Regions from separate parts of the Shewanella sp. Choline-02u-19 genome, predicted to be linked through region 2. Evidence: predicted binding sites of a transcription regulator. Region 2 holds the regulator's gene; the other holds the start of a gene.
What was found. Region 2 encodes MetJ, which represses methionine synthesis genes. Its sites were predicted from a motif close to TAGACGTCTAGACGTCTA; they were not measured.
Positions count from the first base shown of each region.

Region 1 (11,648 bases), 310 kb from region 2:
TATCGAAGTTCTAGAAAATTTAAGCTGACCTTCATTTATTTACGTTACAGTCACCAGTCAGCTCTGTCTCAACAATGTTTGATGAAGAGTGACATTTGATGTAGAACAAGGTATTTCGACGCAGCTATACGTTAGTGAGTATCGATACTGGCATCATAAGAGTTGCAGTAATGGTTTTTATCTTTAAATTTTTCGAAGCTTGCAAACTTCGCCTGGAAAACAACATATGAGTAGTACATCGACACATAAACCTCGGCCATTGGTTGACCTGTTAGTGAGCATTGCTATCCCCGCTTTTATTCTAATGAAGCTAAGTGGTGAAGATCAGTTAGGGGCGAGTGGTGGATTAATGTTAGCGTTAAGCTTTCCACTGGGCTGGGGCATATTTGAGCTGATAAAATATAAGAAGTTTAATTTTATTGCCTTGCTTGGATTAGCCAATGTGCTGTTGACCGGTGGGATTGGTTTACTGGCACTAGACCTTAAGTGGTTGGCAATCAAAGAGGCCGCCATTCCAGCCGCTATTGGCATTGCAGTCATTATTTCGACCTTCACCTCTAAGCCATTAATTAAAGCTATCATATTTAATCCAGCGGTGATGGATGTTGACAAGATTATCAAGCGACTGCTGCAAACCAATTGCGTGGCTGCATTTGAGCAGCGACTAATGAAGGCTACCTACTTGGTTGCGGGCTCGTTCGCGTTCTCCGCCATTATGAATTATGTACTGGCTAAATGGATCGTCACTAGCCCAACAGGTACCTCTGAGTTTAATGAACAGTTGGGACAATTGACCCTATACAGTTACCCGATGATAGCCTTGCCGTCTATGTTGATGATGATGGGAATATTTTATTATTTATGGCGCACCATCCATGATTTAACCGGGCTTAAACTGGAAGAGGTTTTGGCAAATAAGTCATAGTTGTGTCAGGTTACAACTGACCAACGTCGTGGGATTCCATCCCGCACCCTAGCGGGTAAATCAAACTCCGTTTGACCTTTAAGTTAGACTGCGTCTAACAACTAAAGTCGTGGCCATGCCACTTATCTGGCAACGCCTGACCTTTAAGTTAGACTGCGTCTAACAATTAACGTCGCGGCGCTTCGCCCGCACCCGAGCCAAGGGGGAAAGCGCTTGTCCCCCTTAACAAACCCTCAGCGCCCCTAACGAAGTTGTCACCCTTGTGCTTATGGATAAATCGCTAACGCTTCCGATGGGGCATCTGATGTGAATGGATTCATGAATGCCGTGATGGCATGGATGCCAAAGAACGGCCTGCCCCGCGAAAGCTACGCCGACATCCATGTCGGCATCACGCGATTTATTCCAACGCACTTCGGCAACTCCGATGGGGAACTGGTGTTTTCTGTTAGTTTTGGAACTTACTTTTGCCCATAACGAGTCAGAAAAGCTCAAACGTCATAGACGCAAGCAGCATTAGATTAAGTAAGAAAGGGTGCTTGGAAATACAGTATTATTGGTTTTTTTGTGGAAACAGATCACTTTCTTAGATTCAATTCACGCTTTACTATTGTGCAGTGTTAGTAACTTGTATAAATTCAGTAAGATGTAAGTGTGCGTTCATGAAAAGTTCAGATAACCGGAAAGCAAAGTGTGCGACTCACTTTTCTCCCTAGGTGTATTGGATACAATCTTAAGCGTAAATGTTTAATAAGCTGTTATTCATGAACTTTTAAGCATTTTTACTGTGCACGATTTTTCAACAAGGTTTGGCAAAACGCGCAAGCCGTATATTAAAATGTTATGCAGTTCTTGGAGGTAGCTTGAAGAAAACTATATTTTTCCTAGTGAAAATTTTTGATGATGAAAAATACGCTAACGACTTTAGAAATGGAAAACTTTTTGCAAACAGACTTTCCTATTTTAGAAATCTAGAAGAAGACCAATACTCTAACCGTGGAGATATGCATGAAGGAGTTGTCAGTTGGTTCCAACCAGATCAAATTAAACTTGAGATTAATGGAAGAACATTGACTGATTTAGCTGGGCCAGTTTCTGTCAAAATGAATTGGCATGATCATCTAAATGTCTTTTGTATATATGCAGCACACAGTGGTGAATTTGAAAGCTTATCACATGAAAGCTTAGGTGCTTTTAAAAAGCAATTAGAAATCCCTGAGGATTGTTTAAATTTAGGAAAGCATGCTGTTGTAGTTACAAATTTCACACAATTTGTTGAGCGTGTTAAAGCCGCAACAGAAAAGAACAATTATGGGTTAAATGCATGCTTAGTCGATTACTATAATCCAGATTCTTTCAGTGGTACTTTTGGAGAAGAAGAGGCTGTATTTAAAAAGCGAAATGAGTACTGTCATCAGAAAGAGTACCGTTTTGCTTTTGATACTGGAGTTACAGGTAAAGAACCGTTACTTTTGGATGTTGGAGATATCAGTGATATTACAACGCTTTGTAATGTCGCTGATGTTAACAAGCTTCTTGAAATTAAATTGCCTGTCGAGGAAACTGCATAACAAGTCAATTTAAACGGAACTAAAACAGTTTGCCATGTTTCGTTCCTCAACAAGTTTGGCAAACAATTTCAGTCCGCTTAATGTGGGCGTTATACGTACCACAAGGATTCTGTGATTCATGAAGATTTTATATTTCACCTGTCTATTATTATTGACTTCATGCGGCAGTATTTATACTGGTAACCCTGTATTTGATGCCGTTTATTCAGGAACATCGGCTGTAATAGCGAGTGATGGCGCATCATCAAAATGTGAGCAAGGCCACGCTCAAGATAGAGTTGATTGTCGTAAACGAAAACAAGAGCAAGTAGATGCAATTAATAAATCCATAAAAGAACACAGTCGTAAATAGTACGTATAACAAGCCAATTAAGCAGGACTAAAAACAGTTGGTTTTTGCTCCTGCGTCGCTTATTTTAACCAACTATTTTTAGCCCCTTATTGGGGCGTTACCACATATCCGTTTACCACATTTTCCCTAATGAAATTCATTACTCCAAGAGCTTTAGCTCTAAATCGTTTCTGTCCAATAACGATCTGTACCCTTTGGTCTGATATCTAATGACTAACAAGCCATTACAGACCCACAAAATACACCCATTCCCCATCGGAGTTGCCGAAGTACGTTGAAGACTCTTTATAAGCCAAAGTCCGTAATGCCCACACGGATGTGGGCATAGCTTTCGCGGGACAGGATGTCCCATCGGAAGCGTTAGGCTATTTCGAATAAGTACGAGGAAGACAACTTCGTCGGGGCGGCTCGGGTGATGCAAGAGGGGGAAGCTGTTGTACCCCTTTTGCCCGTGTGTGAGCTGGAAGCTCACGACCTTTATCAAGCGGAACTTGATTGAGTTAGTTGTTAGACGCAGTCTAACTATAAGGATTTAAAGGGGTTAACCCCATTAACACCAACCTTTCACTACCCCTTTGATACTTCAAAAACAACTGCGCAATGTCATTTGGTGCGTCCTCAATGACAGTAAACCCATGTTGCGCATAAAACCCTTCTAAATGCACCAAGGCAAAAATGTAAGTTTTACCATCACAGAGAACAGGCGAAAGCTGGCGCATCAACCGATGCCCAACACCTTGACCACGAAAATCAGGATGTACCAACATACCTGTAAGAATCGATAATTGGCCGATCGGTCGAATACGGGCGCTGGCTACTATTTCAGAGCAAATAATTTTAGAACAAGTGATTTCAACGCTATTAGCCGAAGTCGAGTCGGCTTGAGTCAACACGCAGAGTGACTCTTTCTGCAGCAGCCGTGCATAGGGCATATGTTGGTGATAGAACTTCTTCACCTCGATGCGATCATTAGCCGCTAACCAAGTTAATTGCACTTTAATACTCATTGTTGTTGCTGGAAGCTGAAATTATGGCATTAAAAAACCGCCCTTAGGCGGTTTTTATTAGCGTTGGACAAACAACACTGAATTAATCGATAACGATTAAATACCTGCGTCAGCACGGAGTGCTTCTGCTTTATCTGTTGCTTCCCAAGGAAACTCTTCACGACCAAAGTGGCCATATGCTGCCGTCGCAAGGTAGATTGGGCGGGCTAGGTTTAACATCTCTGTTAAGCCATATGGACGTAGGTCGAAGTGACGACGTACTAGATCAATCAATAACTCTTCAGCCACTTTAGCAGTGCCGAATGTTTCGATGCTGATTGATGTTGGCTCTGCAACACCAATGGCATAAGACACTTGTAGCTCACAACGATCAGCAAGACCGGCTGCAACAATGTTCTTTGCAACGTAACGTGCTGCGTATGCTGCACTGCGGTCAACTTTTGATGGGTCTTTACCTGAGAAAGCACCACCACCGTGACGAGCCATACCGCCATAAGTATCAACGATGATCTTACGACCGGTTAGACCACAATCACCTACTGGACCACCGATAACAAAACGGCCAGTTGGGTTGATGAAGTACTTAGTGTCTTTAGATAACCACTTAGCCGGTAGTATTGGCTTGATGATGGTTTCCATTACGCCTTCAATGAGATCGGCTTGGTTGACGTCTTCGCTATGCTGTGTAGAAAGCACAACGGCGTCGATACCATGGATGCTGCCATCACTGTTATAAGCAAAAGTCACTTGGCTTTTCGCATCAGGACGTAACCACGAAAGCGTCTTGTCTTTACGTACTTCAGACTGACGTTTCACGAGCTTGTGTGCATACGTGATCGGCGCAGGCATAAGTACGTCAGTTTCGTTGTTGGCATAACCAAACATAAGACCTTGGTCACCGGCACCCTGTTCTTTAGGGTCTGCGCGATCAACACCTTGGTTAATGTCTGGAGACTGCTTACCAATGACATTTAATATAGCGCAAGAGTCGGCGTCAAAACCCATATCAGAATGGGTATAACCGATTTCACGTACGGTCTTACGGGTGATCTCTTCGATATCAACCCAGGCTGAAGTAGTCACTTCACCGCCAACCATAACCATGCCAGTTTTGACATAAGTTTCGCATGCTACGCGTGCTTTTGGATCTTGCTCCAAAATTGCGTCTAATACCGCATCAGAAATCTGATCGGCGATTTTATCTGGATGACCTTCTGAGACAGACTCAGAGGTGAACAAGTGCTTTGCCATGATGGAAAATCTCGTCTTTATACAATTTGAATGTGTAGAAGTATCTACATCTAGACGGCTATCTTAGTGGAAAACAAAAAAGAAGACACCCCCTTTCAGTTAATTTTGTGCAGTAATCCACGCTATTATGTCCTTAATAAATACATGGTTAATAAGCTGAAGTTTGTATAAGTTGCTGATAAAGTTGTTGTTAGCGGTGTTATTTTGGTACTTGTTCTGATAAAAAAATGATCAATGCACCTTGGGTTCGCTAGCAAATAGATAAATATCTTATTTTAACTAAGATTTAGTGCTCTAAAGGTGGGTTAACGTGTTGTTAAATATGGTTAGCTTGTCATCGCTATTGGCTAATATGTATCGATTTTTTCATTCTGGGCGAATTAAATTTGCGTCCTACAGTCTAGTAGGCGAAAATATGGCTCCAAATTTTGCTGTAGTGAAGGTAAAGCAAATACCAAAGTTGCTGCCTCCTTCGCTAGATCTAAGCCTCAATACCCCAACACTACGCAGGAGAGAGCATGTCATCTCGTAAAGAACTCGCTAACGCAATCCGTGCATTAACCATGGATGCCGTTCAAAAAGCCAATTCTGGTCACCCAGGTGCACCAATGGGGATGGCTGACATCGCTGAAGTGCTATGGAATGATTTCCTTAAGCACAACCCAAACAACCCTGAGTGGGTTGATCGTGACCGTTTTGTATTATCAAATGGTCATGGCTCTATGCTTATATACTCTTTGCTGCACCTTACGGGTTACGCATTGCCAATTGAAGAGTTGAAAAACTTCCGTCAGTTGCATTCTAAAACACCGGGTCACCCTGAATATGGTTACACTCCAGGTGTTGAAACAACGACTGGCCCATTAGGCGCTGGTATTAGTAACGCGGTTGGTATGGCGATTGCTGAAAAGACATTGGCTGCACAGTTCAACCAGCCAGGTCACGATATTGTTGATCACTTCACATACTGCTTCTTAGGTGATGGTTGTTTGATGGAAGGTATCTCTCATGAAGCATGTTCATTAGCAGGAACGTTAGGTCTTGGTAAGCTTGTGGCTTTCTGGGATGACAACGGTATCTCTATTGATGGCCATGTTGAAGGTTGGTTTACCGATGATACACCTAAGCGTTTCGAAGCTTACGGCTGGCATGTTATTGCTGACGTAGATGGCCACGATAGCAATGCTATCCGCGCGGCAATCGAAGCTGCTAAGGCTGTCACTGACAAGCCAACAATGATCTGTTGCAAAACCACCATCGGTTTTGGTTCGCCAAACAAATCTGGCAGCCATGACTGCCACGGCGCACCACTGGGTGACGCTGAAATTGCAGCTGCACGTGAGTTCCTTGGTTGGGATCACGCTGCATTTGAAATTCCTGAAACCGTTTATGAAGGTTGGGATGCTAAAGATTCTGGCGCTTCAAACGAAGCAAGCTGGAACGAGAAGTTTGCAGCTTATACTGCTGCTTTCCCTGAGCTAGCTGCTGAATATAAGCGTCGTGTTATCACGGGCGAACTTCCTGCAGAATTTGAAGAAAAGGCAAACGCCTTTATTCAAGAGTCTCAAGATAAAGCGGAAGGCATTGCCAGCCGTAAAGCATCACAAAACGCGATTGGCTTTTTCGGTGCTATGTTACCTGAACTACTTGGCGGCTCTGCTGACCTTGCCGGTTCTAACTTAACGCTATGGTCTGGTTCTAAAGGTATTCAAGACGATGCAGCCGGTAACTACATCTACTACGGTGTACGTGAATTCGGTATGAGCGGCATTATGAATGGTGCATCACTGCATGGTGGTTTCATCAACTACGGCGCAACGTTCATGATGTTTATGGAATATGCACGTAACGCAGTCCGTATGTCTGCCTTGATGGGCATTCAGAACATCTTCGTTTATACCCATGACTCTATCGGTCAAGGTGAAGATGGTCCAACTCATCAGCCAGTTGAGCAACTTGCTAACTTGCGTATGACACCTAACATGACGGTATGGCGTCCATGTGATGCAGCAGAAACAGCTGTCTCTTGGAAGAGTGCTATTGAGCGTCGTGATGCTCCAACATCACTCATCTTTAGTCGCCAAGGTCTGAAAGCACAAGCACGCAGCGCTGAGCAATTAGCTAACGTGGCTAAAGGTGGTTATGTACTGAGTGATTGTGCTGGTACGCCAGACTTAATCCTTATTGCTACCGGCAGCGAAGTTCAGTTAGCAATGGATTCAGCTGCGGCGCTTACAGAACAAGGTCAGAAAGTACGTGTTGTTTCTATGCCTTCGACTAACGAGTTCGACAAGCAAGATGCTGCTTATAAAGAGTCAGTATTGCCAAGCAGCGTGACTAAGCGTGTGGCTATTGAAGCCGCTCACGTTGATTTCTGGCATAAGTATGTTGGTTTCAACGGCGCTATTGTTGGTATGACAACCTTTGGTGAGTCAGCCCCTGGTGGAGACTTGCTGAAGCACTTCGGCTTTACAGTAGAGAATGTTGTAGCAACCGTTAACGGTCTATAATTTGCTTTAGCTTTAGCAATAAAGCTAATGATGCACAGGCAAACTAGCCATTAGGTTAGTTTGTCGATTGCGTCTATTGATGCTCTATGATACTACGGCTTACCAATTGCGGTAGGCCGTTGTTGTATCAAGAAATCAGCCAGTAACAAAGGTAAAATAGTTAATGATAAGAGTCGCTATTAATGGTTACGGCCGTATCGGGCGTTCAATTCTTCGTGCGGTCTACGAGTCTGAAAAACGCGATCGAATTCAAATCGTGGCGATTAATGAGTTGGCAAAGCCTGAAGCGATGCTGCACTTAACCCAGTACGACACTACCCATGGACGTTTTCACACCCAAGTTAAATTACATGATCAACATATGATCATTGGTGATGATGCTATTAAGCTGTTACATGAACCCAACCCTGAAAACTTGCCTTGGCAAGAGATGGGCATTGATATTGTGTTTGAAGCTACCGGAGTGATTAACGACAGGCAAGCTTGCGAGGCGCACATTAAAGCGGGTGCGAGACAAGTCCTTATTAGCAACCCATCATCAAGTGATGTGGATGCCACCATTGTCTATGGCGTGAATCATGATCTGCTAAGAGCTGAACATACCATAGTATCGAACGCTTCCTGCACCACCAATTGTATTGTGCCAGTGATTGATGTACTCGATAAACATTTTCAAGTAAAAAGTGGTGCTATTACCACTATCCACTCAGCGATGAATGATCAGCAAGTGATCGATGCTTATCATGATGATCTGCGTCGAACCCGCGCCGCCGGACAATCGATTATTCCCGTCGATACTAAATTGGCCCGTGGTATTGAGCGCATCTTGCCTCACATGAAAAATAAGTTTGAAGCCATCTCAGTACGTGTTCCAACCATTAATGTTACCGCTATCGACCTTTCCGTTACGCTCAATAAGCGCGTCGATATCGAACAAGTTAACAAGGTACTTAAACAGGCTACCGAAGGTTCGTACTCTGGGGTTGTTGGCTACACTAATGAACCATTAGTGTCGTGTGATTTTAACCATGACCCACGTTCAAGCATTGTCGATGGTACGCAAACTCGCGTTAGCGATGGTCATCTGGTGAAGTTATTACTTTGGTGTGATAACGAATGGGGCTTTGCTAATCGCATGCTCGATACCAGTTTAGAGATGATCAGCGCAGTACGCGCTGCCAAAAACGTTTAGGCTAAGATATTTGTTTGCTGACTCGGTGTTCCGTCCCGCGTCGTCAACATCCAGTTTTGTTTTTACTTTAATTTTTAACTTTAACTTAAATCGTAAGGAAGCATGAAATGGCGATTCTTAATATGCAAGACATAGACCTTCAAGGTAAGCGTGTGCTTATTCGTGAAGATCTCAACGTGCCTGTAAGTGACGGTGTGGTAACAAGTGATGCGCGTCTACGTGCATCGCTGCCAACCATTAAGCTTGCGCTTGAAAAGGGTGCTGCTGTGATGGTGATGTCTCACCTTGGACGTCCAACTGAAGGTGAGTTTAACGCTGAGTTTTCAATGCAGCCAGTGGTTAATTACTTAACAAAAGCGCTAGATTGTCCGGTTAGCCTAGCCAGTGATTACCTTGATGGTGTTGACGCTGCAGTCGGTGAAGTGGTTGTTTTTGAAAACGTTCGTTTCAACGTTGGCGAGAAGAAAAACGACGAAGCATTAGCTAAGAAAATGGCGGCCCTTTGTGATGTATACGTTATGGATGCTTTTGGCACCGCGCATAGAGCACAAGCATCGACTCACGGTGTTGGTTTACATGCTCCCATTGCATGTGCTGGCCCTTTACTCGCGGGTGAGCTTACTGCCTTAGGCAAAGCACTTGATAACCCAGCGCGCCCAATGGTGGCGATTGTGGGTGGTTCAAAGGTGTCAACTAAGCTGACGGTACTAGAAAGCTTATCAACTAAAGTTGATCAGCTCGTTGTGGGTGGCGGTATTGCTAATACTTTCGTTGCTGCAGCCGGTCATAAAGTGGGTAAGTCCCTATACGAAGCTAACTTGATTGATGAAGCTAAGCGCTTAGTGGCTAACGCCCAAAGCCGTGGCGGTGACATTCCAGTGCCGACTGATGTGGTCGTTGCAAGTGAGTTCAGCCCGACAGCAACAGCGACACTTAAAGATGTTAGCGAAGTGCTAGATACCGATATGATTTTTGATATTGGTCCAGATAGCGCAGCGGCGTTAGCTGAAATTATCAAAAATGCGGGCACGGTTGTTTGGAATGGCCCGGTGGGCGTGTTTGAATTTGACCAATTCGGTGAAGGCACTAAGCGTATCGCTCAAGCGATTGCTGAATCTAATGCCTTCTCTATCGCCGGTGGTGGCGATACTTTAGCGGCCGTTGATAAGTATGGTATCGCAGATAAAGTGTCTTATATCTCAACCGGTGGCGGTGCTTTCCTTGAGTTTTTAGAAGGCAAAGAACTTCCTGCTGTGGCAATGCTAGAGAGCCGTGGTAAGTAAGAAAACACAGTTTTTGTTAGATGGGTTACTGGTAGGGGTTTTAATCGATTTTAGTCGAGAGTAAACTAGCCGCCAGTAATGCTGTCATCAAAATCAGCAATATAAAAACTATAATAAATACCAGTAACCGCAGTTGAGTTTAAAGCAAGAATGCTGATGACTTAATCGCATAAAAATCAATCCAAACGATAGCGACCTCGGTGAGTCAAATCACCCTATTATTGGAGTAAAAAATGGCTTTAATTTCCCTACGTCAAATGTTAGATCACGCAGCAGAGCATGGATATGGCGTACCTGCGTTTAATGTTAACAACTTAGAACAGATGCGTGCAATCATGCAAGCAGCTGAAGCGACAGACAGCCCTGTTATTGTTCAGGCGTCAGCGGGAGCACGTAAGTATGCTCGTCCGCAGTTCCTTAAATATCTAATGGCTGCAGCACTTGAGCAGTACCCAGATATCCCTGTCTGTATTCACCAAGATCATGGTACCGATCCTGATATTTGTCAGCGTTCAATCCAATTGGGTATGTCATCTGTAATGATGGACGGTTCTTTGATGGCGGATGGTAAAACACCTGCATCTTACGATTACAACGTTGACGTGACTCGCCGTACCGTGGCATTTGCACACGCATGTGGTGTTTCTGTTGAAGGTGAAATCGGTTGTCTAGGTAGCTTAGAAACCGGTGAAGCTGGCGAAGAAGATGGTATTGGCGCTGTGGGTATCTTAAGCATGGATCAAATGCTAACGACACCTGAAGAAGCGGCTCGTTTTGTTGCTGACACTCACGTAGATGCACTCGCTATCGCGATTGGTACTAGCCATGGTGCATACAAGTTTAGCCGTAAACCTACCGGTGACGTGCTACGTATTGACCGTATCAAAGAGATCCATGCACGTATTCCCAATACTCACCTAGTGATGCACGGTTCATCTTCAGTGCCACAAGAATGGTTAGAAATTATTAACCAATATGGTGGTGCTATTCCTGAAACTTACGGCGTACCGCTAGAAGAGATCGTTGAAGGTATCAAGCACGGCGTACGTAAAGTTAATATCGATACTGATTTGCGTCTAGCATCAACGGGCGCAGTACGTAAGTTCCTTGCTGAAAACCCAACAGAATTTGATCCACGTAAATTCTTGAAGGCGTCTATGGAAGCAATGGCAGACATCTGTACTACTCGTTACGAAGCCTTTGGTTGTGCTGGTATGGGCTCTAAGATCAAGCCTAAGTCGCTGCAAGCGATGTATAAAGCTTATCAGTCTGGCGAACTTGATCCGCAGATTAAGTAAGCATTACTGCTAATGGCGCTTAAATAAGCGTCTTAGATAAAAATACCTGCCTAGTGCAGGTATTTTTTTATCAAAAAGAGGTGATATCTGCCATTGTCGCAGCCCAATTTGAACTTCTTTAGCATCAATACTTATTGAGCTGAAACTCAGCCGATAATTCGGTATTGTCAGCAGATGAGGACTGATAAATTGGTGTTTCACATGGCTAATTTATCTGTTCTGGGGTTAAAACGGTTTGTGGCTGTCAGCAATAATACAG
Region 1 is NZ_PJBE01000012.1:779,574-791,221, forward strand. Features, by position in the region: gene CXF83_RS05395 (VC0807 family protein) at 227-925, shown strand; gene CXF83_RS22485 (hypothetical protein) at 1,232-1,402, shown strand; gene CXF83_RS05400 (hypothetical protein) at 1,789-2,496, shown strand; gene CXF83_RS05405 (hypothetical protein) at 2,615-2,848, shown strand; gene CXF83_RS05410 (GNAT family N-acetyltransferase) at 3,367-3,855, opposite strand; gene metK (methionine adenosyltransferase) at 3,952-5,106, opposite strand; gene tkt (transketolase) at 5,625-7,616, shown strand; gene epd (erythrose-4-phosphate dehydrogenase) at 7,780-8,808, shown strand; gene CXF83_RS05430 (phosphoglycerate kinase) at 8,916-10,091, shown strand; gene fba (class II fructose-bisphosphate aldolase) at 10,325-11,389, shown strand.
Region 1: the regulator MetJ is predicted to act here: its motif matches at 5,150-5,167, upstream of metK (methionine adenosyltransferase).

Region 2 (11,648 bases):
CCAATAGAAATCGAATACGCAGGCCTTAAAACCAAAAAATGCATGCCAGCGTAACTGACATGCATTGTTTAATTAATCGCTTAGCTGCTTCAATCAGCCTTACAATATTATTCCTGCAGTAAGTCTCGGCAAATATGCGCTAAGTCAGATTGCACCGCTGCTGCAGTCACCTGTCTTCCGGCTCCAGGCCCACGAATAATCAGTGGATTGTCTTGGTAGAACTGGCTGCGAATAACAAACACGTTATCGCCCGGCGTTAAGTTGGCATACGGATGACTATTATCAACCCATTGCAGACTCACTTCGGCCTTTAATTTACCATCAACTCTATCTAACGCGGCGACATACCTAAGCACTTTATCTTGCTCAACTGCAGCTAAATACTGCTGTAGCATATCGTCATCAAGCTCATCAATACGTGACAAAAATTGTGCTAACGGTAGCTCGGCAAGATGCTTAGGCACCAATGACTTAAGCTCAATATCTTCAAGCTCAATTTCTAAGCCAATTTCACGTGCCAAAATGAGCAACTTACGCTGCATATCACGACCCGATAAATCATCACGTGGATCGGGCTCTGTGATCCCCAATCCTCGTGCTTCAACCACCAGCTCAGAGAAGGGTTTAACTGCATCATAGTTTTCAAATAACCAACATAAGGTACCTGAAAATATGCCACCGACCGCTTCTATACTGTCACCGCTGTTATGCAGATCATTAATGGCATGTTGTATCGGAAGTCCGGCACCACAGCTGGCGTTATAACGCCAAAACAAGCGGCGATTACCCAGTTGTAGTTTTAGCTCGCGATAAAAAGGCAGTGGTCCAGATCCTGCAAGTTTGTTGGCACTGACAACATGAATACCGCGGGCAAAAAACTCCGGGTATTGCAGCGTTAGATCGGCGCTGGCACTGATATCAAGCGCGATAACTTCATCACACTCAAGTGCTTGTAACTCATCAAACAAGTGACTGTACTGCCAAGGTGTTGCATCTTGCTCAAATACTGTTTTCCAAGAATCCAGTGCTATTCCCGTATCGCTAATCAAGGCTTTTCGGGAGCTAACCAGCCCGACAAGCTCAACACTGGCCTCAATCTCTTTATTTAAGGCCGCTCGTGCGCCGTTAAATAGCTCTATCCAAGCTTCACCAATATTGCCGACACCCAAGAGCAATACGCCAATACGTTTACGCGGGCCAGCACATCGACGATGCACTTTTTGAGTCAATAAGTTCACCTGCGATTGCGGCACTAATGTCACCAAGCTCATGCCGTCATTAAACAGCGGGCGAGCATTACGGCTGAGTAATCGAGCAAAGCCACGACGATAAAGATCCGCATCGGCACTCACTAACGCAACCAGACCAAAATCATCTCTAATTTGAACATCAGTAATACCGAGCGCTTCGCGATTAGCATCGAGCAACGCTTGAACTTGCTTCTGATTCTCAAGGGTAACGGTTAATTCAACCCGCTTTTTCGCAAGCGACCAATGCGCTAGCGGATAAAGCCCTGAATCAGTTAGCAAACTTAACAATGCAGATAAAGCCCCATTCAACTGAATGTTAAACAGTGACACCCGGTTTAGATTAGTCACCACTGGCGCACTGGCTGACGAGCTTTTAGGCGCTATCAGCGTAAAGTCGGTATGTGATGCATAACTTGAGCGAACAGCAAGACTCACTTCAGTATCAAACAAGGGTTGCAAGGTACGATTGTGCAATACTGGCGAACCTAAATGCGCCAGACGATTGGCCTCGTCTAACGAAAGGCTGCTCAATAGCTTGGCATCATTAATCTTATTCGGATCGGCGTTAAATACACCCTCAACATCGGTCCAAATCGTCACCCGTTCAATATCCGCCAAACTGGCAATTAGCGTGGCACTAAAGTCAGAGCCATTACGGCCTAATAACAAGGTATCGCCCTTGTCATTGGCACAAATAAAGCCAGTGATAATGAGTCGTTCATTTGGATGAGCTGCAATGAGTGTTTGCACTCTTTGACGCGAGTCTTGCAAGCGGATCTGCGGCACTGCGCCTTCATCAGCAATCAGTAAGGTACGCGCATCAACATCAGATGCAGCCACACCAGACTCTCGTAATAACGCCGCCAGTAAACGGGACGACCAGCGCTCACCAAAACTCACCACTTGGCTACTTTGGTAATCGTTGATAGATTCTATAGACAACAAGCTGATCAGTTGCGCTTTATCGTTTGATAGTCGCTCTCTAAGCGAGCGAGCTTGCTCATTCGACAATAACTGTTCGATCAGCTTTTGTTGAAAACTAATGAGTATTTGTAGCTCTTCCTGCCATAACTGCTGAGTCGTGCTCAACTCAAGTAATCGATACAGAAAGTTAGTGCTTTTTCCTGCCGCAGAAACCACGACAAGATCGTCACTGTTACCATGAGTCAGGAGAATATGTGCAACGCGACGATAGCAGTCTGCGTCAGCTAAACTGGAGCCACCAAATTTATGTAAGTGACAGCGTGCCATCTTAAACCCCTTTAATTAACAAACGACAGCTGCATTGAGTGCAGCTTCAATATCGGCAACAAGATCGTCAGCATCTTCAATACCAACTGAAAGACGAATAAGGGTGTCTTTAACCCCTGCTTGTGCGCGTGCCTCAGGATCCATCGCTCGATGCGTCATGGTTGCAGGCACAGCCACTAGACTTTCTACTCCTCCGAGGCTTTCTGCAACAGAGAAATAATTAAGATTTTTTAAGAAAGCGACTAACTGTTCCTCCCCGCCTTTTAGCTCAAAGCTGAGCATGGCACCAAAGCCTTTTTGCTGCTTGGCAGCAATTTCATGACCAGGGTGATCTTTAAGGCCGGGGTAATACACTTTCTCTACCGCGCGATGACGGGTAAGAGTAGCAAGGATCCGCTGCGCATTCGCCTGATGTTCACGAATTCTCACTGCAAGTGTTCGAATTCCGCGCAATGTTAGATAACTATCAAATGCACCGCCGGTAAGCCCCAAGGTATTTGACCACCAATGCAATAATTCGCCCAGTTCAGCATCTTTCGCCACCACGGCACCGCCGACAACATCACTGTGGCCATTGATATATTTTGTGGTCGAGTGAATAACAATATCAGCACCCAACAGCAGAGGCTGTTGCAAGATGGGCGATAGAAAGGTGTTATCAACCACAACAAGCGCGCCAACTTCATGGCTGGCAGCACTGATCGCCGTGATATCAACAACCCGTAACAATGGATTTGACGGTGTTTCTAGCCACACCATCTTAGGTTTGTTAGCAATGGCTGTTGCCAATGCCGCTGCATCGGTTTGATCAACCACTTCAAGTTTAAACTGGCCTTTCTTAGCAAGATTGGTAAATAGACGATAACTACCGCCATAACAATCATGAGGTACCACCAACAAATCATCTGGCCCAAGTAAACTGGTGGCTAAGGTGATTGCAGCCATCCCAGTGCAAGTCACAACGCCAGTACAGCCTTTTTCGAGCTCAGCAATAGCGTCACCCAAGATTGACCGAGTGGGATTGCCTGAGCGGCTATAATCGAAATCTCTTGGATTTTTGTGGCCATCAAAAGAATAATTGGTAGAAAGATAGATCGGGGGTACAACCGCACCGTGTTGGGTATCGGACTCAATGCCTTGGCGTACAGCTACAGTGGCTAGTTTACGCTCGGTCATGTACTACTCCTCTTGCTATATTTTCTTACTAGGGATGTCTGGACGTCTAAATGTACCTAAGCAATTCACCCTAGTCAACCAGTTTAGCCGTTTAGACGTCTAAGCATTTAGAAATCTATTTGCATTTGTCATAAAATAGAGGCAATAATTTGACTGTGCTGCATAAGAGGTTAAAATCTGCCCCGCATTTAAAAATTACAGGTGAGTCAATGACTGAGTGGAACGGCGATTATATCAGCCCATATGCTGAACACGGAAAAAAGAATGAGCAAGTTAAAAAAATTACTGTCTCTATTCCTTTAAAAGTACTCAAGGTGCTTACCGATGAGCGTACACGCCGCCAAGTGAATAACTTACGTCATGCCACCAATAGCGAATTGCTCTGTGAAGCGTTTCTACACGCCTACACAGGACAACCGTTGCCAAATGATGGTGATCTATCAAAAGATAGGCCGGATAGCATGCCTGCGGAAGTTAAACGCTTGATGGATGAGATGGGCATTGAGTGGGAAGAGCTAGAGTAAACCAGCTCAGTATTTGCAAACAAGGATCACAAAGCGGTCCTTGTTTGCATTCGCTCGAGTAAAAAACCAGAAGCCGCGCCCTTCGGGTTCGTTTCTGTGCTGCTATTTTTTTATGACAAAAATGCGTTATGAGCTTTCGCTCAAACCTTGTCATAAAATCATTATTCTTTATTACAAAGACTCGAACAAAAAATAAGCTCGAAAATTTAACAACCTCTAGGTAGCCAAATGTTAGAGCCAAGCACGCTCATTCTCGCCTCAATCATTATATTTTGTGGTGCATTAACACAGAGTTTAATTGGCTTTGGTTTAGCTGTCATCGCAAGTCCGCTGTTATATATTATCGAACCCTCCCTAGTGCCAGCATCAGTCATTATGATGGGATTCTCTACCGCTGTATTGACGCTTTTTAGAGAGCGTGGTCAGCTTGAGTTCAACGGACTGCAGTATGCGCTACTGGGACGTATTCCTGGCGGTATCTTAGGCGCTACGCTTATCGTAATAGCCCCTCAACCTATTTTAGGGCTGGCAATTGCTCTTATCGTTGCGCTCGCCGTTGGCTTTAGTTTGATGAAGTTTAGTATCCCGGTGAACCGTGTAAGTCTGTTTATTGCTGGGATCCTCTCAGGCGTCTTTGGCAACATTGCCGCCATTGGTGGTCCGCCGTTGGCAATATTACTCGCAGGTAAAGATGCCGGCCAGTTTAGAGCAGCCCTTTCAGCTTTCTTTATTTTCAGCTCAATGATTGCTTTGACCATTTTGGGGTTTGCAGGGCTGCTAAAGCTTGAGCATTTGTGGGCATCGTTAATGCTATTGCCCTCAGTCATATTGGGCTATGCCGTTGCAGGCAGATTGGTAGGCAGAGTCGATAAACAAAAAACCAGAGCTTTCACTCTGGTTTTATGTAGTTTCAGTGCACTTATCTTAACGATTAAATCGGTTATCGAACTCAGTTAACTCAGCTATAAATCGATAAATCATGGCGTGTTAGAAGTGATATGAGGTTTGCAATACGCCACCGATGGCTTCATCGCTGCCAAACATCCCAGTAAAGTCTAGGAAAAATGATTCTCCAAAAGCAAAGCCAGAACCAATAGAATAAATGTTAGCCGTTGAATCTTTCATGTCGTGACGATAGCCCACTCGCAATGACATCCAGTCAAATGCACGTACTTCGCCTCCTACGCGCCAATATTGGGTGCCATCAAGTTCTTTAAACTTCTTATTCTCAATTAAATCAACATCGGTAGTGACCGTTAATCGCCTCCAGTCATAAGCAACACCCGCGGTAACTAAAGGCTCAACACTGTAGGTAAACTTTTGCCCTTCAACTTCAATGGTATCGACATCTTGGCTAATCAAATTTCGACCTGATAAACCAAAGACTAAGCCGTTGATAGGTTCAATAGCCACACCGACATCGACATTGAAACTGGTTTCATCGTTACGATATTCAACATCATCAAAGTCGCTGGCAGAGAAGTTGTTCGCGCTAGCGCGATAGTTATAAGTGTCAATGCGTTGGAACTTAGGTGATATACCGACAGAGATCGGCATATTAACGATAGAAAGCGGGAAACTTAACGCAATACCTAAATCAGAAACAGCGCCTCCAATAACTTGACCACTTGACGCTAAGTCTGTCACTGCAGGCGGATTATTGGCATCTAAATTCGCCAGCGCATCAATATCAGATTGAGCAATGTCGGCAACACCAACGGCGCTAACATAACTTTTATAGAAAATGGCCATTGGCATTCTTTGATGCGGAATGGCCACGCTAAAGCCAAGACCAGCACTGGCATAAGCTGATGTGCCTTTTAGTGATTCTAAATCGAGGATCAAATCATCTCTGTAAACATCAATATTGGCACTATTACCTGCATCTATGGCTGCGGCTAAACCATCATAGGAGCTAATAAGAGAGTCGAATTTATCAATCATGTTGTCGCTGTCGGCCATATCAACACCCAATACCGGCATCAGTAATACAGCTGAGTTATCTTTGTGCGCATTTAAACCGAGAAGAGCAGGATTGACGAATGCAGCCCCCTCATTATTAGATGATGCAACACCTGCGCCGCCCATCGCATCGCTACGGGCCTCATAATACTCTTGCCCTGAATAGGCAAAAAAGCTGGGGATTAATGCACACAATAGCGCTAATTTACGTAGTTTCATCCATTCCGCCCTTTTTATGTCCTTAACGCTTTAACACCAATACGGCCCAAATCGAAAAAAGGTCTTAAATTGTTTTTTCTTATTAGAGTTATTCTAAGCCAAAAAAAACAACTATGGGATAAAAAGTTAACCTTAAAACAACATTTTTATTACCAAAGTTTCATCCAAGTATTCAAATATCTTCAATCACTTGCAGTAAAGAGCGATTTTTACTGACTTATCTCCTCATTAAGCAAACGATTCCAGTGATTTATTTAATTAGCGCAGTGCCCTCACCTAAATGTCGAAGGACTCGACCAAATAGGCACTGAAACTGATGACTGTGATCATTAAATCTAGTCCCTAAAATAATGTTAACAATGCCATCTTTAGTCTCAATAAGTAGCCTACAGACATTTTCTAAGCTCACTTCGTTGATAAACGGTTGCCACAGTGGTCATCAATATTAGTTAAAGCAAAGCCTTAACTAATTCTATCAACTAATGGGCTTAATATAATAAACACAGCAATTGAACAAAAATCATCTATATTGAACAATAGGGGAAACTTTTGAGCACCGCTGTGAGTCTACATAAATAGGTTAATGTGGCACTTAACCTAGCCAACACGCTGTTAAAAACAGGAGTGACTATGCATCTAATCATGAAATCTCAGTTCGACGAACTTCGCCTTAATGATGAGTATGAATACAGCACCAATGATAGAGGCGGGAAGAAGGTTGTTAAGATCTATAAAGACGGTGAGCTCATAGCAAAAAAAATTGCTATCAAACATTCAGTGCAATACTTTGGCGTTACTGGCGTTGAAGCATTATTACAATCAGAACCAGAACACTGACCGATATAAAGCTTAAACATAATCATTGAAGTGAGCAGTGGTAAAACTAATGAACTCGCGCAATCGGGCAGGCTGGAATTTGTCTTTATTGTAAAGTAGGTATAGAGGCGTTGCGGGAATCATCCAATCGTCAAAAACGTGTACCAATTCACCTTTGCTCAACTCATCAATACAATAAATCTCAGGCAATCGCACTATACCTTGCCCCGCTAATGCACTGCTTTTCATTACCCTGCCATTTTTACAACGAAACTTACCCGTAATTGCCACGTCGGTTTTTTGCTTAACATCCTCTTTTTGCAGAAAGCTCCAGTGATTAACCGTGCCGATAATGCAGCTATGCTCGTTCAGTGCCTTAGGGTGTAAAGGCTTACCTTTTTGCTCAAGATAACCAGGTGCAGCCAGTGTGCAGTTATTAATATCCATCAACTTACGCGCGACTAAACCTGAGTCCTCTAACTCGCCCATACGAAAGACCAAGTCAAAATGATCTAACACCAGATCAACTCGCTGACTGCTAAAGTCCAAATTAATGCTGATATTAGGTTGCGCACTCATAAAGTCATTAACCAAGCGGGTAACAACCTCCTCACCGATATAACCGCCAACGCAGTTAATGTTGATGTTGCCCTGTAAGTTCTGCGCATTATCAACAGTTTGAGCCACCGCTTGCTCCACCACATCCAACGCATGCTGACAGCGCTCGTAAAAGAACTCACCTTGATCGGTTAGCCTTTGCGCCCGAGTAGTACGCGTTATCAAGGTCACTCCAAGATAACTTTCTAGTTGGGTCAGTTGCTTGGATAGGTGCGAGCGAGAGCATGCCAACTGCTCTGCAGCCAAGGTAAAGCTTCCCTGCTCGGCAATCACGGTAAATGCTCTCACATCTGCTAAATTTAAGTCTTTGTACATTTGATAGCTTCTACCCTAAAACGGAATAACCAGCTTACATTACACTCATTCAATTAGGAGTTATATGTAAACAATGATGTTCGCTATGCATTATATATCAACAATCGACATATCGTTAAAATACTCCCAATTCGACATGATTAACGTAGAAACTGCCTACTCAATTGCATGACTGGCGTAATACATCTTACTGAGGTTTATATGAAACAACTTATCGTAATTACTGGTGCATCTTCAGGTATCGGCGCAGCAATGGCACAAGCATTTAGCGCTAAAGGTCATCCACTACTGTTACTTGCTCGTCGCGTTGAGCCTATGGAAGCACTAAAGCTTGAAAATGCTTTGTGCATAAGCGTTGATGTTACTGACGCTGCAGCAATGAAAAGTGCGATAGCAGCAGCTGAAGCTAAATTTGGCCCCGTTGGCGGCTTAATCAATAACGCCGGTGTTATGTTACTCGGTGCTGCTGATGTACAAGATCCTGCAGAGTGGAGCCAGATGTTGAACATCAATGTGATGGGTGTGCTTAATGGCATTCATGCTGTTCTTGCAGACATGAAAGCCCGTAAAACAGGCACTATCATTAACGTTAGCTCTATTGCTGGCCGTAAAACGTTCCCTAACCATGCCGCTTACTGTGCAAGTAAATTTGCTGTTCATGCACTAACAGAAAACATCCGTGAAGAAGTAGCAATGGACGATGTACGCATGATTACTATCGCCCCTGGCGCAGTTGAAACAGCTCTGCTTAGCCACACGACGAATGAAGACATTAAAGCAGGCTATGAAGAGTGGAAAGAGTTCATGGGTGGTGTCATTGAGCCATCAGCAGTTGCAGACGCTGCGGTATTTGCCTTTGAACAACCACAAAATGTGTGTGTTCGTGAAATCGTATTAGCACCCACCCGCCAACAGCCTTAATCATTATCGCTGTGGTAATCATGCTTGTTAAGAGGTAAATACAGTCCTCACAGTCATGACATCCTAAGCTATCAAATAAAGCCCTGTTAACGAAAGTTAGCAGGGCTTTATTTTTACCGTGTATTAACGAATTAATATCACTTTAGAGATAGCTGAAAAACAGAAATGTGATCTTAATCGGTTGCAAAAAATCGATATAAATGACCGAATTAAAATTAATCTACTACATAAAAAAATAAAAATACCTATAAAACAATAACAAAAGAAAATATAGCCCTATACATTAGATTTATTTCAATGATATTTTTATCAATTAGATTTTTATCATGAAAGTGATCGAGCTCAACTATTCAGTAACACCTCCCTGCTAAATTAAGCAACAACACAGGCGCATCTTGGAAGCATTCTGTTAACCACGCGAAGGACAGCGTAAAAATATAAAAATAGTAAGGAAATGATGATGAAAACAATCACAAAAATCGGAATAGGTTTTGCTCTAGCTCTGTCTTTAGGTCTTCAAGCCCAAGCCGCTGATGGCGGTAACCCTAAAAAAGGTAAACATCTGTATAAAAAAGAGTGTAAAGCCTGCCATAGCCAAGGTGATATCGGTGGAGAAATGACCCCGATGACAAAAACCATGAGTCAGTGGGATCGCTTCTTCAAGCGCATGAAGCACAAGGGTGATCAAGAAGCGTTCAATGCGCTATCAAAGAAGGACATTAAGGACATTCAGCAATTCCTATATGACCATGCAGCCGATTCCGACCAACCACAAACCTGTGGCTAGCCGCATGAAGGATTAAGTCCTTCTAACCAAGTTAGAACCAAACATTAAATTAAATAAATGGGGAATGCCTCAGGGCCTAATGCTGCCAAAAATCAGCTAATCCGAGGCCGTTCCTCAACATCAATCGAGGTTAACCATATAAAAAGTGGTTAAAAACTCGAAAGGAGAGATGTTATGCGTACTCTAATTTCACTGCTTGTTGCCAATGCGCTTGCTTTATCTGGTAGCGTTTATGCTGCAGAAAACGATGCTCAAAAAATGGCAGATCTTAAACAACAACTTGAAGACATCACTAGCGAATTAGATGATCTTAATGATCGTGTCGATGGCAACGAACGCCATACAGCATTAGATAGACTGCTGATCACTGGTGATTTCCGTACTAAAGCTCATACACTGCACTATCAAAATGTGACTTGGAATCCCGCGATTAAAGTCAACTTCAGTGACTTTGGCGCCAAAGCCATGTCTGGCGTATTTGGCTCTCCGACCGATGGTAATTCACCGCTAGGCAAGATGATGGCGGCCGATCCTAATCTCGCCGCAGCCTTCCAAAGCGGTCAACTGCAAGGTGTTATGCCCTATTCGTTGGCACAAAAAACCACGCAAGACATCGACAATGACATCTACTACACCACTCGCCTTAGACTTAATCTAAAAGCCAAAGTTTGGGATAACGTCAGCTTTGCGGGTCGTTTATCGATGTTTAAAAACTGGGGCGATTCCACCGGCGTTAAAGTATTTGATTCTTGGAACTCATTTACCATGGATGGCACCAGTAGCGGTAGCCCAAGTGGTGACTGGCTTAGAGTTGAGCGCGCTTACTTTGATTGGAAAAATATCAATGGCTCTCCGCTTTACCTGTCAATTGGTCGCCGCCCATCAACCTACGGCCCGCCAACCCAGTATCGTGAAAATGAAAAGCGCGGTGGCACACCTTCTGGCCACTTAGTTAACTTCAACTTTGACGGCGCCACCATGGGCTATCACCTCGGTGATATTACTGGTGTTGAAGGCCAAGTTGTGCGTTTTTGCTATGGTCAGGGATTTGAATCGCAATGGGGTAATGGCGAACTCTTCGGTGACATTGTCACTAAAGATACCCATCTCGGCGGCTTTAATATTGATGCCATTAACGATGGTAAAAACTTCCTCCAGTTCACCCTATTTGGGGCAATGGATGTCAATGATGGCTTTAAAGGCACCATGGCGTTCCCTACCCAACTGGCCAGCATTTTTGCGCCAACCATGTACCAAGACATGCAAAAATTCGACAACTTTAACTTTGTCACTCGAGTACAACCTAGCGGCGTGATTGGTGACTTATACCTCGGTGGTATCGGCTTCTCACGTGAAGAAGATAACGACGTGAAATGGTTCGTCTCTGGCGGTTGGACTCGCGCCGACGGCAATGGCAACGCGGGAATGTTTGGCGGCATGTTAAGTGATGCCGTATTTGAAGCTAAGCTCAATTCTGACGGCACCGAGATCATCATGATGCCAAGTGCTGCCGATGACAGTGGTCCAAAAGACGGCTACAGCATCTATGCTGGTGTGCAGATCCCAGCGCCTTACGGCAAAGTTGGTTTTGAGTACAACTACGGCTCTAAATATTGGACACCATTTACTCAAGCACAAGATGATCCCATCGGCAGTAAGTTAGCCACTCGCGGCCATGTTGCCGAGGCTTATTACATGTTCGACATCAACCCTAATATGTTCATTAAACTTGCAGGGATTTATTACGATTTCGAATATACCGGCAGCGGCACACCGGTTGGTGCACCACAAGAAGTAGATGATGTTATC
Region 2 is NZ_PJBE01000012.1:471,574-483,221, reverse strand. Features, by position in the region: gene CXF83_RS04175 (bifunctional aspartate kinase/homoserine dehydrogenase II) at 108-2,501, opposite strand; gene metB (cystathionine gamma-synthase) at 2,517-3,677, opposite strand; gene metJ (met regulon transcriptional regulator MetJ) at 3,887-4,201, shown strand; gene CXF83_RS04160 (sulfite exporter TauE/SafE family protein) at 4,430-5,158, shown strand; gene CXF83_RS04155 (conjugal transfer protein TraF) at 5,189-6,382, opposite strand; gene CXF83_RS04150 (hypothetical protein) at 7,013-7,219, shown strand; gene CXF83_RS04145 (LysR family transcriptional regulator) at 7,232-8,131, opposite strand; gene CXF83_RS04140 (SDR family oxidoreductase) at 8,333-9,052, shown strand; gene CXF83_RS04135 (c-type cytochrome) at 9,510-9,839, shown strand; gene CXF83_RS04130 (DUF3373 domain-containing protein) at 10,014-11,648, shown strand, end outside.